2 linked regions of the Rhodopseudomonas boonkerdii genome follow. The protein of the gene in region 2 interacts with the protein of the main gene of each other region in a pairwise test. Links are inferred from orthologs where the notes say so. Each region holds a gene or a part of one and is shown on either strand. Other genes may lie near its edges. The genes, in order: E0H22_RS12270 and ybgC.

What was found.
Region 1: the proteins of ybgC (region 2) and E0H22_RS12270 interact in binary tests that used the Escherichia coli proteins (3 or more experiments, as listed by UniProt). The link is inferred for Rhodopseudomonas boonkerdii from one-to-one orthologs.

Annotation. Positions count from the first base shown.
Region 1 is NZ_CP036537.1:2,644,866-2,651,102, reverse strand. What follows is about bases 2,096-5,065. They hold E0H22_RS12270 (acyl carrier protein), read right to left. Parts: upstream 3,716-5,065; coding sequence 3,476-3,715; downstream 2,096-3,475. Other genes in these bases: fabD (ACP S-malonyltransferase), read right to left, coding at 4,845-5,065; fabG (3-oxoacyl-[acyl-carrier-protein] reductase), read right to left, coding at 4,012-4,749; fabF (beta-ketoacyl-ACP synthase II), read right to left, coding at 2,100-3,365. In the rest of the region: E0H22_RS12285 (YicC/YloC family endoribonuclease), read right to left, coding at 1-548; endolytic transglycosylase MltG, read right to left, coding at 665-1,930; more of fabD, read right to left, coding at 5,066-5,795; rpsF (30S ribosomal protein S6), read left to right, coding at 6,168-6,237. UniProt on the Escherichia coli protein: Carrier of the growing fatty acid chain in fatty acid biosynthesis.
Region 2 is NZ_CP036537.1:1,312,140-1,318,265, reverse strand. The notes cover bases 1,633-4,491. They hold ybgC (tol-pal system-associated acyl-CoA thioesterase), read right to left. Parts: upstream 3,361-4,491; coding sequence 2,905-3,360; downstream 1,633-2,904. Other genes in these bases: ruvA (Holliday junction branch migration protein RuvA), read right to left, coding at 4,490-4,491; ruvB (Holliday junction branch migration DNA helicase RuvB), read right to left, coding at 3,364-4,410; E0H22_RS06110 (nuclear transport factor 2 family protein), read right to left, coding at 2,355-2,822; phnF (phosphonate metabolism transcriptional regulator PhnF), read left to right, coding at 1,633-2,354. Outside these bases: E0H22_RS06130 (carbon-phosphorus lyase complex subunit), read right to left, coding at 1-420; phosphonate C-P lyase system protein PhnH, read right to left, coding at 423-1,031; phosphonate C-P lyase system protein PhnG, read right to left, coding at 1,033-1,494; more of phnF, read left to right, coding at 1,620-1,632; more of ruvA, read right to left, coding at 4,492-5,107; crossover junction endodeoxyribonuclease RuvC, read right to left, coding at 5,104-5,628.

The sequences.
Region 1 (6,237 bases), 1.3 Mb from region 2 along the record:
GGCTTGCGGCCCGGCGCCGCCTCCGCCTTCTTCGACAGCGCCTCGATCTCGCCCAGACGCTGGGTGAGGACGTCGCCCAGTGTCGTGCCCTCGCGCTTGCGCATATCGACGAGCGCTTTCAGCGCTTCCTCGAAGGCCGCAGCCACCGCGGTCTTCGCCGCAGCCTCCTCGGCCTCATCGGCTTCGGGCTCGACCATCTCGATCACACCCTTGATATTCATCAGGCCATCGATGCTCGGCGCGACCGCATCGATCTTGCTCGAGACTTCGGCCGCGATCTTCAGCACAGCGTTCAGCACATCCTCGTTGATACGCACGGCAGCCTCAGCATTGGCGCGCTTCACCGTGAGATTGGCGTAGACGGTGCCGCGCGACAGCAGTTCGGCCGCGCGTTTGCGGGCAGCGGTTTCCACCTCGTCAAATCCCTGCGGCATGCGCAGGCGCAGATCGAACCCCTTGGCGTTGACCGACTTCAATTCCCATTCGAACGTATAGGGGCCGCTGGTGCCGTGGCTCCGCGCAAAGCCGGTCATGCTCGACAACACCATCGCGTAACGTCTCCAAGGTTCAGAATGGGATTCGCGCAGACGCGAACCGAAACGAGAATAGGCCCTTTCGAGCCCGAGGAAAATCGAACGGAAATCGGCGCGGTTGACGCGTCTCGTTATTGCGCGACCGGCGTGCCGCTAGGCTGTGCGGCGCCCTGACGGGCCGGCGGATTACGCGGACGCTGCTGTTTGGCCGGCGCCTGACGCGGCGCGACAGCACCAGCCGTGGAATTGCCATCCCCGGCAGGCGCGACCGGCGCTGCCTGCGGCTGCTCCTCGGGCGGCTCCACAGCGTCGTTCTGCGCAGCCTTCTCGATCGCGCGCAGCTTGGCGACATTTTTCTGGTGCGCGTCGTAGGTCTCGGTGAACGTATGACCGCCGGTGCCATCGGCCACGAAGAACAGGTCGCGCGTGCGCGCCGGGTTGGCGGTCGCTTCCAGGGAGGCGCGGCCGGGATTGGCGATCGGACCGGGCGGCAGGCCATCGACGACATAGGTGTTGTAGGGCGACGGCTGCTGGATCTCGCTGCGCTTGATCGGGCGGCCCAGAGTCCCCTTGCCGCCGACCAGACCGTAGATGATGGTCGGATCGCTCTGCAGCTTCATCTTCTTCTGCAGACGATTGGCGAACACGGCGGCGACGCGGCTGCGTTCGTCGGCACGGCCGGTTTCCTTCTCGACGATGGAGGCCAGCGTCACCAGTTGCTCCGGCGTCCTCACCGGGACTTCGCCGCTGCGACGTTCCCAGATATCCGCCAGCACACGCTTCTGCTCGCGCTGCATGCGCTGGATCACCTGTTCGCGCGACGTGCCGCGCGGGAATTTATAGGTCTCCGGCAGCAGCGTGCCTTCGCGCGGCATTTCGCGAATGGAGCCGGTGAAGATATCGTTCTCGGACAGGCGGGCCACGATCTGCTCGGAGGTCAGGCCCTCGGGAATCGTGATCGAATGCTGCACCACCTTGCCATCGACGATGGTGCCGATGACATCGCGTAGATTGGCGTTCTTCTGGAACAGATATTCGCCGGGCTTCAAATCCTGGGCGGCCTTCAGTGCGAACACAGCGCCGAGGAAGACCCAGCGATTGGCGTCGATCACGCCCTCGCGCTGCAGCACTTCGGCGATATCGCCCTTGCCGGCGCGGGCGGGAATGTTGACGACCTTGTCTTCCTGCAGCGGCCCCGGAGCTTCCAGTGCCTGCTTGCCGTAGATATAGACGCCCCCGGTGGCGAGCATCACGAGAATGATGAAGGTGATGACGGCGTTGCCGAACACGACGAGTGGGCTGCGTGCCACGTCGGACCGCCTGGGCGGCGGCGGAACCTGCTCGGGTTCCAGCGCAGCGCGCGGGCTTCGGGGCGAAATGGGCGACCGCTCACTCATCGATGTACCTAGAGTCCATTCGTGACGGGATCGAATCCTGGATCGAATCCGAGCTCCATCAATAACATACGCCCACAGCAGCAATCAGAGCGGATTGCGGCGAAACGGTGGAAGATCTCTACCGCAAGACCCCGAAGAATGAGTACCAGTTTTCAGGCCGGATCATGCTCTAACCGGTCACCCGCTTGAGGATCACCGATGCATTAGTCCCGCCAAAGCCGAAAGAGTTCGACAGCGCCACATTGATCTCCTTCGCGCGCGCTTTATGCGGCACGAGGTCGATCGCGGTTTCCACTGACGGATTGTCGAGATTGATGGTCGGCGGCGCAACATTATCGCGAATCGCCAGAATGCTGAAGATCGCCTCGATGGCCCCGGCCGCCCCGAGCAGATGGCCGGTGGACGACTTGGTGGACGACATCGCGATCTTCGAAGCGGCATTCCCCAGCAGCCGCTGCACGGCGCCGAGCTCGATCTCGTCGCCGAGCGGCGTGGATGTGCCGTGGGCGTTGATGTAATCGAGATCCGATGCCGCCATGCCGGCGCGCTTCAAAGCGGCGCTCATGCTGCGGAAGCCGCCATCGCCGTCCGGCGACGGCGATGTGATGTGATAGGCGTCGCCGGACAGGCCATAGCCGACTACTTCGGCATAGATCTTCGCGCCACGGGCCTTGGCGTGCTCGTATTCTTCCAGAATGACGACGCCGGCACCCTCACCCATCACGAAACCGTCACGGTCCTTGTCGTACGGACGCGACGCCCTTTCGGGCGTGTCATTGAAGCCGGTGGACAGCGCGCGTGCCGCGGCGAAGCCGGCCATCGCGATACGGCTGACCGGCGATTCCGTGCCGCCGGCGACCATCACTTCGGCATCGCCGAGTGCGATCAGGCGCGCGGCGTCGCCGATCGCATGGGCGCCGGTGGAGCATGCCGTCACGACGGAATGGTTGGGGCCCTTGAGGCCGTGTTCGATGGAGACATAACCTGACGCCAGATTGATCAGGCGCCCAGGGATAAAGAACGGCGAAACCTTGCGCGGACCACGTTCTTTCAGTGTGATTGCGGTTTCGGCGATACCGGTGAGACCACCGATACCCGAGCCGATCAGCACGCCGGTATTGCACTGATCTTCGTGGCTGGTCGGATGCCAGTTGGAATCGTCGAGCGCCTGCTTGGCGGCGCACATGGCGAAGACGATGAAGTCGTCGACCTTGCGCTGGTCCTTCGGCTCCATCCACTGATCGGGATTGAAAGTACCGGCGCTGCCATCGCCGCGCGGAATCATGCAGGCGATCTGTGCCGGCAGGTCGGCGACCTCGAATGTGTCGATCCGCTTCGCGCCGCTCTCGGCATTGAGGATACGCTTCCAGGTCGGCTCGACGCCGCAGCCCAATGGCGACACCATGCCCAGGCCCGTGACGACTACCCGCCTCATCTGCATCTCCACAGCTTGTTTCAAAAGCCAATTCCCGCGCTTCACAGCAAGAAGCCGGAGGACCGCAGCGACGCGATCCCGCCGGCTTCAGAATGTGTCACGCGAAGAAGTTAGCTCTTGGCATTCTTCTCGAGGAACTTGGTCGCATCGCCGACGGTCAGAATCGTCTCGGCAGCATCGTCCGGAATCTCGCAGCCGAACTCTTCTTCGAACGCCATCACGAGCTCGACCGTGTCGAGGCTGTCAGCGCCGAGATCATCGATGAAGCTCGCGGAATCGATCACCTTCTCGGGCTCGACACCAAGGTGTTCGACCACGATCTTCTTCACTCGCTCGCCAATCTCGCTCATTTCAACCTCGTGCTTGTTACCCAGGCTCGTCCGTAGACGATACGAGCCATCATGGAGCGTTTAACTCGTTAAACCTTAGCGCTCTCGCGCTGTGTGGAATGGCCCCGCCGTCCCGGGCGGAGCCTCGCGAAAACGGTAGGCTCGGCCCCGCCAATATACAGGGTTTCAACATCCTGCAATGGCCTTCTTTGCCCCACCGTTGGACGCTCGATTAGCACACATCACATGGCATTGCCACATGCAGGGACGACCGTCCAAAGCTCAATTGAATCACGGCGTTGCGGGAACCCGCAAGCTTAGATCATGGCCATCCCGCCGTTCACGTGAATGGTCTGTCCGGTGACATAGGCAGCTTCATTGGAGGCCAGATAAACCGCCGCCGCAGCGATATCCTCGGGCGAGCCGAGACGCCCCGCCGGCACCTTGGTCAGAATCGTTTCGCGCTGCTTGTCGTTCAGCACATCGGTCATCGGCGTGGCGATGAAACCGGGCGCGATGCAGTTGGCGGTGACGCCGCGCTTGGCGTATTCGGCGCCGAGGGTCTTCATCATGCCGATGAGGCCGGCTTTCGCAGCAGTGTAATTCCCCTGCCCGGGATTTCCGGTGACACCCACCACCGAGGTGATGGCGATGATGCGACCGAAACGCTTGCGCATCATCAGCTTGGTAGCAGCCCGGGCGAGACGGAAAGTCGACGTCAGATTGACGTTGATGACATTGTCCCAATCCTCGTCGCGCAGCTGCACGAACAGATTGTCGCGGGTGATGCCGGCATTGGCGACCAGAATGTCGAGCTGCCCCATCGCCTTTTCGGCCGACGGAACCAATTCTTCGACTTCGGCCGCCTCGGAAAGATTGCAGGGCAGCACATGAGTGCGGTCGCCGAGCTTGGCAGCCAGCGCTTCCAGCGCCTCGCGGCGGGTGCCGGAGAGCGCAACGGTGGCGCCTTGCGCATGCAGTGCGGTCGCGATCGCGCCGCCGATGCCGCCCGTGGCGCCGGTGACGAGCGCAGTCTTGCCAGTCAAATCGAACATCAGATTCTCCATGTGGCCCTAAGCCAAAGCCCATCTCTTAAAGAGCAGCGACGCTCCGATCCCCTCACCCACCGGGGAGAGGTGAAGAACGGAGCCTAGCTCGCGCTGATCGCATCCTTCGCTGCGGCAATGTCATTGGGACCGCCGACGGCAACGCCGACAGCGCCATCCGCGATACGTTTCACGAGACCGCTCAGCACCTTGCCGGCGCCGATCTCGAGGAAACGCGTCACCCCCTGCCCCGCCATATAAGCCACCGACTCGCGCCAGCGCACGGTGCCCGTGACCTGCTCGATCAAGCGGCGGCGAATCTCGTCGGGATCGGTGATCGCGGAAGCCAGCACGTTGGACACCAGCGGCGCGGCAGGCTTGTTGATGGTGACCTTGGCCAGCGCCTCGGCCATCACATCGGCCGCCGGCTGCATCAGGCTGCAATGGAACGGCGCCGACACCGGCAACAGCATCGCGCGCTTGGCGCCCTTGGCCTTAGCGATCTCCACGGCGCGGTCCACGGCGGCCTTGTCGCCGGACACCACGACCTGGCCGCCGCCATTGTCGTTGGCGGCCTGGCAGACCTGTCCCTGCGCGGCCTCTTCGGCGACGGCAACGGCGGCGTCATAGTCCATGCCCAGCAGCGCGGCCATGGCGCCGACGCCCACCGGCACGGCCTTCTGCATGGCCTGCCCGCGGGTCCGCAGCAGACGGGCGGCGTCGCTGATCGAAAGACTGCCGGCAGCCGCCAGCGCCGAATATTCGCCGAGCGAATGGCCGGCCACGAAAGCCGCATCCTTGGACAGGGAAATACCGGCCTCGGTTTCCAGCACGCGCATGGTAGCGAGCGAGACAGCCATCAAAGCCGGCTGCGCGTTCTCGGTCAGCTGCAGGGTCTCGGCCGGGCCGTCCCAGATGATGGCAGTCAGCTTCTCGCCGAGCGCCGAATCGACCTCGTCGAAGACCGCCCTGGCTGCAGGAAACGCCTCCGCCAGGGCCTTGCCCATACCGACGGCCTGGGAACCCTGCCCGGGAAATGTGAATGCTGCGGTCATCGGCTCGCCCCGGTCTCGCTTTTTCGGTTAAACTGCTGAAAACGTGCGCCGTAAGACACTGGCATGACACCGAATGTCAAGCTGCAGCGCCAGAACCGTCTTCCCGGCGCCGGCCGCCGGAATACCCGCCAAACCGGCGCTTTCGCGTCCCTTTCTCTTGCCATCGCGGCAAAAATCCGTATAAGGCTCCGATCCGCAGATCCCGGCCGGGAGCTGAACGGACGGTCGCAGCACAATCCATTCACAGATTATGTTGAGATAGGGCCAGTCGGCCCGTCGTCCCGTGCTTCCGCCTTCTGAGCAGTCGAGTCCTTTCCGAAGGGTTCGAAGGGCTTGCCGCCGGGTGACGCGCCAACACTGGAAAGGACTCCCATGGCTCTTTACGAGCATGTCTTCCTCGCGCGTCAGGACGCGAGCGCACAGCAGGTGGAAGATTTCACCG
Region 2 (6,126 bases):
GTCCGGCGATCCCTCGCCCATCAGCGCGGAATCGAGCAGACGATGCGTATAGTCGAAGGTCGGGCCGAGCACCTGCCCACCCGGCATGTCCTTGAAGGTCGAGGACACACGGCGGCGCACCTGCATCTTCGACGTATCGACGGGCTCACTCGAGCCGAAGCGCGGCAGCGTCGCGCGAAAGGCACGCAGCAGGAAAATAGCCTCGATCATGTCCCCGCGCGCCTGCTTGATGGCGAGCGCAGCCAGCTCGCGATCGTAGAGCGAGCCTTCGGTCATCACGCGGTCGACCGCAAGACCGAGCTGATTGGAGATCTGATCCAGCGAGACTTCCGGCACACTGCGATCGCCACGGCGCTCATGCGCCAGCAAGCGATGGGCATTTTCGATGGCGCGTTCGCCACCCTTGACAGCAACATACATATTCAGCCCTCCCGCATCCTGATACGCGTGGTGCGCGGCAAGGCGACAATGGACTCGCCGGAGACGAGCAACAGATCGATGCCGCGCGGAAATAGCTTTGCATTCGCGGCGAGACGCTCAACCAGATCGGGCACACCAATCGCAGCACGCAGTATTGTCGCGCCATCGATACCAGGCCCACTCAGCTCATAGGCCGGACCGACACTCAGGCTCACGGCCTGCAGAATGATGGTAGTCGAGCGATCCGGATACTCGCCAGAACCGAGCGCGAAACGATCGAAGGCGGGTAGATTGATGGGATCGGCGATCACCGCGAAGCTGGATGCAGCGGAGTCCGCAATTACAGGCGCACTGGTATGAAACTTGATCCACTTCGCCACGTCTTCCGATGCTGCCAGTTTCCCATCGAGCCAGACCGGCGTGTCCTGATCGAACAATGTCAGCGCGATTGCTGCCGCCCCGCGCATCATCGGTGCCGGCACGCCAGACACCGCGCGAACGAGCTGGACGCTGCCAGGACGCGCCATGGCATCCATCACCGTACGAAAGGTGGACTGCGCGGCGAGAACCTTGTCGGCGAAGCCGGCCGGCATTTCTGCAACTGTTGTCATGTCAGCTCTCCCCGCGCACGAGCGTGTAGAAATCCACCTTGGTGGCCGCGGTTTCTTCAGCCCTGCGCTTGCGCTCCGCGACGACGCGCATACGCAGCGGAGCAAGGACCTTCGCCTCTACGGCGCTGGCGAATTGAGATGTCTGGATCAGCGCATCGCATAGCGCGATCAGCTGCGCCTTGGTGCCATCGCGACCGAGCGTGTAGCCGAAACCGACTTCGCCCGAGCTGAGGCGCACCGCGGCGCGCGATACCGTCGCCTCGCCGAGATTGAATGGCGCACCGTCGCCCCCAATACGGCCGCGCAGCATCACCAAACCGTTTTCCGGAGTTCGCAACTGTTCGTGATCGGGCACGGCGACATCGGCGAAACGCCGAGCGATGTCCGCCGTTGGAGAATGCCCAAGTACGCCCATTGCCTCTTGGCGCCGCGCCTGCAGGTCGCTTGAAGGGGTTTGCATCATGTCACCATCGCTCGACAAGTTGTATGGTTTACTAGACAACTTCATAGAAGGAGGCAATGACCGTTTCGTGACAGCGACATGATTTTTCGCTATCGCTGATGCGACGGACATTCAGGGACTGATTTGTGACCATTCAAGACAAGCCGACCGGCGTCGCCTTGTGGCGGCATGTGGCCGATGGCATCGAGCGCGGTATCGCCGATGGCCGTTTTCCAGCCGGCGAAAAACTGCCTGGCGAAACCGAGCTGGCCGACACCTATCGTGTCAATCGCCACACCGTACGCCGTGCACTGGCAACGCTGGCCGAACGCGGACTGGTGCGCGCCGAGCGCGGCAGCGGCACCTATGTAGAGGCACCGAAGCTCGCTTATCCACTGCGGTCGCGCACGCGCTTTTCGGAAAACGCCCGTGCCGGCGGCCGCGAGCCCGCGGGCCAGCTGATTGGCGCCTCGGACGACGTAGCGACACGGGAACTGGCCCGGCAACTCGGCCTGAAGACCGGCGCACCGCTGATTCGCCTGGAAGCACTGCGCCTCGCCGACAAGACGCCGATCTGCGTCGGCACCAACTGGCTGTCAGCGGAGCGTTTCCCCGATTTCGGCAAGGTCTATGAGCGCGTGCGTTCGATGACGAAGGCGCTGGCGCATTACGACATCAAGGACTATCGCCGAGCCTCGACCCGCGTCACCGCGGGGATCATCGACGCGACCGATGCCACACGTCTCGGTGTCGCGCTGGGACGTCCCATCCTGGTCGTCGATTCTCTCGATGTCGACGCCGATGGCACGCCGCTGCACTTCACGCATTCCCGCTTCGTGGCGGAGCGCGTGGAATTCGTCATCGACAACAGCCCGCTGTAATCAGAACGGATCGGCGCCAAGGCCTTGGACATCCGCTGGCCGCGGGCCCGGCGCGGGCCACAGGAAGCGACGATCCTTCTCCGCGATCACGACATCGTTGATGCTTGCCTCGCGGCGGCGCATCAGGCCGGCTTCGTCGAATTCCCACTGCTCGTTGCCATAGGAGCGATGCCAGGTGCCGTTGTCGTCGTGCCATTCGTACTGAAAGCGCACGGCGATGCGATTATTATCGAAGGCCCAGAGATCCTTGATCAGGCGATAGTCGTGTTCCTTCGCCCATTTGCGGGTGAGGAATTCGACGATCGCCGGACGGCCCTGGAAAAACTCGCCACGATTGCGCCAGGTAGAGTCCTCGGTATAGGCTAGCGATACCCTGACCGGATCGCGCGAATTCCAGGCATCCTCGGCCATGCGAGCCTTCTGGGCGGCGGTCTCGCGGGTGAATGGCGGGAATGGTGGACGGGACATGAGACACCTCGGTTTCGATTTTTAACCGAAGTGTAGTCCCGAATTTTAAAGAGTCGATGGCGTCTCGCCTATCGCCCGATCGCTAAAGCTGATCGGCCTTCATGGCTGTTCGCAGCGCCTTCGGGATCGGCCGCGCGCGGCCGCCGGAGACGAAAGCGACCTTTACCCTGGCTTCCAGCAGCAGCTCATCGCCGCGGCGCACTTCCTGATGCAGCGTGATCGAGGCGCCCTTCACGTCGAGCGGGCGCGTCAGCACGTCGAGCAGATCGTCCATCTTCGACGGCTTGAGGAAATCGAGCTGCATCGCGCGGACGACGAAGGCAAAACCCGGCGCCTCGTTCTCAGCTTCAGCGAACAATGCATGCTGATCGGCGCCGAGCAGCCGTAGATAGTTGGTCCGCCCGCGCTCCATGAAACGCAGGTAATTGGCGTGATAGACGATGCCCGAGAAGTCGGTGTCCTCGTAATAGACCCGCACCGGCATGCGGTGGATGCCATCGGCGATAATGCCGTCGAGCGGATTGGAAACTGCGTTCATCGTTCAATCCTCCTCCCCGCCAAACAGCCCGATCTGCCCGACATCGCGCTTCGGCTCCGCCAATCCGAGATGCTTGAACGCGTGCGAGGTCAGCAGGCGTCCGCGCGGGGTGCGCTGGAGGTAACCGCACTGGATCAGATAAGGCTCGATGATGTCCTCGATGGCGTCGCGCGGTTCGGACAGCGCGGCGGCCATGGTTTCGACGCCGACGGGGCCACCGCCATAATTCATGGCGATGGCGGTGAGATAGCGGCGGTCCATGGCATCAAGGCCGGCACTATCGACTTCGAGCGCGCTCAGGGCATGGTCGGCGATCTTGCGATCGATGGCGGCGGCATCGGCCGCGGAGGCGAAATCGCGGACGCGGCGAAGCAGGCGGCCGGCGATGCGCGGCGTGCCGCGGGCACGACGCGCGATCTCGTTGGCCCCTTCGGGCGTCATGCCGATCTGCAGCACGCGGGCGCCACGGGTGACGATCTTTTCCAGTTCGTCGATGGTGTAGAAATTCAGCCGCAGCGGAATGCCGAAACGGTCGCGCAGCGGATTGGTGAGAAGACCCGCGCGCGTGGTGGCGCCAACCAAGGTGAATTTCGCCAGCTCGATCTTCACCGAACGCGCGGCCGGGCCTTCACCGATGATGAGATCGAGCTGGAAATCCTCCATCGCGGGATAGAGCACTTCCTCGACATTCGGGCTGAGGCGATGGATTTCGTCGATGAACAGCACGTCGCGTTCTTCGAGATTGGTGAGCAACGCGGCGAGGTCGCCGGCCTTGGCAATGACGGGCCCCGACGTCGCGCGAAAACCGACGCCGAGCTCGCGGGCGACGATCTGCGCCAGCGTGGTCTTGCCGAGACCGGGCGGGCCGACGAATAGCGTGTGATCGAGCGCCTCGCCGCGCTTGCGGGCGGCGTCGATGAAGATCTGCAGATTGGCACGCGCCTGTGCCTGTCCGACGAAATCGGACAGTGCCTGCGGGCGAAGGGCGGTGTCGCCGACATCGTCGGAGCGCCGCTCCGGTGTCATCAGGCGATTGGGTGGCGTATTCATGCGGACAGCCTAGCACACCGACAGATTCCGGATAACCGCTGCCGCGCAGCGGTTTCCGGAATGACTTCGCTACGCTCCGTCACTTCGCGAGTTCCTTCAGACCCAAACGAATGAGCATCGCCGTCTCGGCATTCTCACCGGCGCTGCGCGATGCCGATGCGACCGCGGCAGCCGCCTGCGGCTGGCCGTAACCGAGATTGACGAGCGCGGAGATGGCATCGCTGACGGCGCGCGGCGCGTTTTCATCGGCGACGGCGCCGGCGAGTTGTGCGACGACGGGATCGACCGACGCGAAAGCCGGCGCCTTGTCCTTCAGTTCAGACACGATGCGTTCGGCGACCTTCGGGCCGACACCCGGCGTGCGCGCGACGGCTGCCTTGTCGCGTAGCGCGATGGCATTGGCGAGCTCGGCCGGCGGCAGTGTCGAGAGGACTGCGAGTGCGACACGGGCACCGACGCCCTGCACGGTCTGCAGCAGGCGAAACCATTCCCGCTCGATGTCGGAGCGGAAGCCGAACAGCTTGATTTGGTCTTCCCGCACATAGGTCTCGATGGAGAGCACAGCTGCTCCGCCAGCCTGCGGCAGCGCCTGCAGCGTGCGCGCGGAGCAATGCACCTGATAGCCCACGCCCTGCACGTCGAGGATCACATAATCCTCACCATAGGAATCGATGAGACCTTTTAGTTTTCCGATCACGCCAGCACCGCCTTTCGCAGCATGGCGCTGGCGCGGTGATGCGCGTGGGTGATGGCGATCGCCAGCGCATCGGCGGCGTCGGCACGTTTGAACTCGGCTTTCGGCAACAGGATCTTCAGCATCACCTGAATCTGGTTCTTGTCGGCATGGCCGGCGCCGACCACGGTCTTCTTGACGAGGTTCGGCATGTATTCGGCCACCTCGATGCCGAACATCGCCGGCGACATCATGGCGATGCCGCGCGCCTGGCCGAGCTTCAGCGTGGCCGCGCCGTCCTTGTTGACGAATGTCTGCTCCACCGCAGCCTCGGTCGGCTGGAATTGGTTGAGCACTTTTGTCAGACCTTCGTGAATGCCAAGCAGGCGATTTGCCAGCGGCAGGCCTTCCTCGGGCTCCACCGATCCGCAGGCGATATAAGTGAGCTTGTTGCCTTCGGTCTCGATCACGCCCCAGCCGGTGCGGCGCAGGCCGGGATCGATACCGATGATGCGGACAGGCGCGCGAATCGAGGACACGGTCATGTCGCCTTGATAGCCGCGGGGCACAGCGAACGAAACAATAACGCGGGCGCTTGTGGCATCTGTCCCCTTGTGGTTACGCGCGAATGCGCATTCTCGCGGCGCTTGCGCGTCCGAGGTGTGAGCAGGTCTCCCCTCGAAGACATGAGGGGAGGCGGCACGCCGCCAGGCGCGAGGGGTGGTTTCTGACGCGATCGGTGCGCACTGGATCGCCAGTGCTGGCCGGCCGCGCAACGCCTGACGGCGTGCCACCGCGACGGTTTTTGGCCGAGGGACCGTGCTTCCGGGTACTGGAAGCTGGCAGGTGCCCTGCCATCGGACCGGCTTTCGCCAGCCGTCATCCGCACCCGTCCAGCCGCAAGCGGCAGAGCCCCGTAGTGGGCCCGGACGGTGACCCCAGGCCTCCCGAGTGCGAGGGATACGTCCTCCCCCGCCCGCAGGCGCCGCATCTCGCCCCGCTCAAAGACGCCTCATGAGAGCGCCCCTCGCGAACAAGACGGG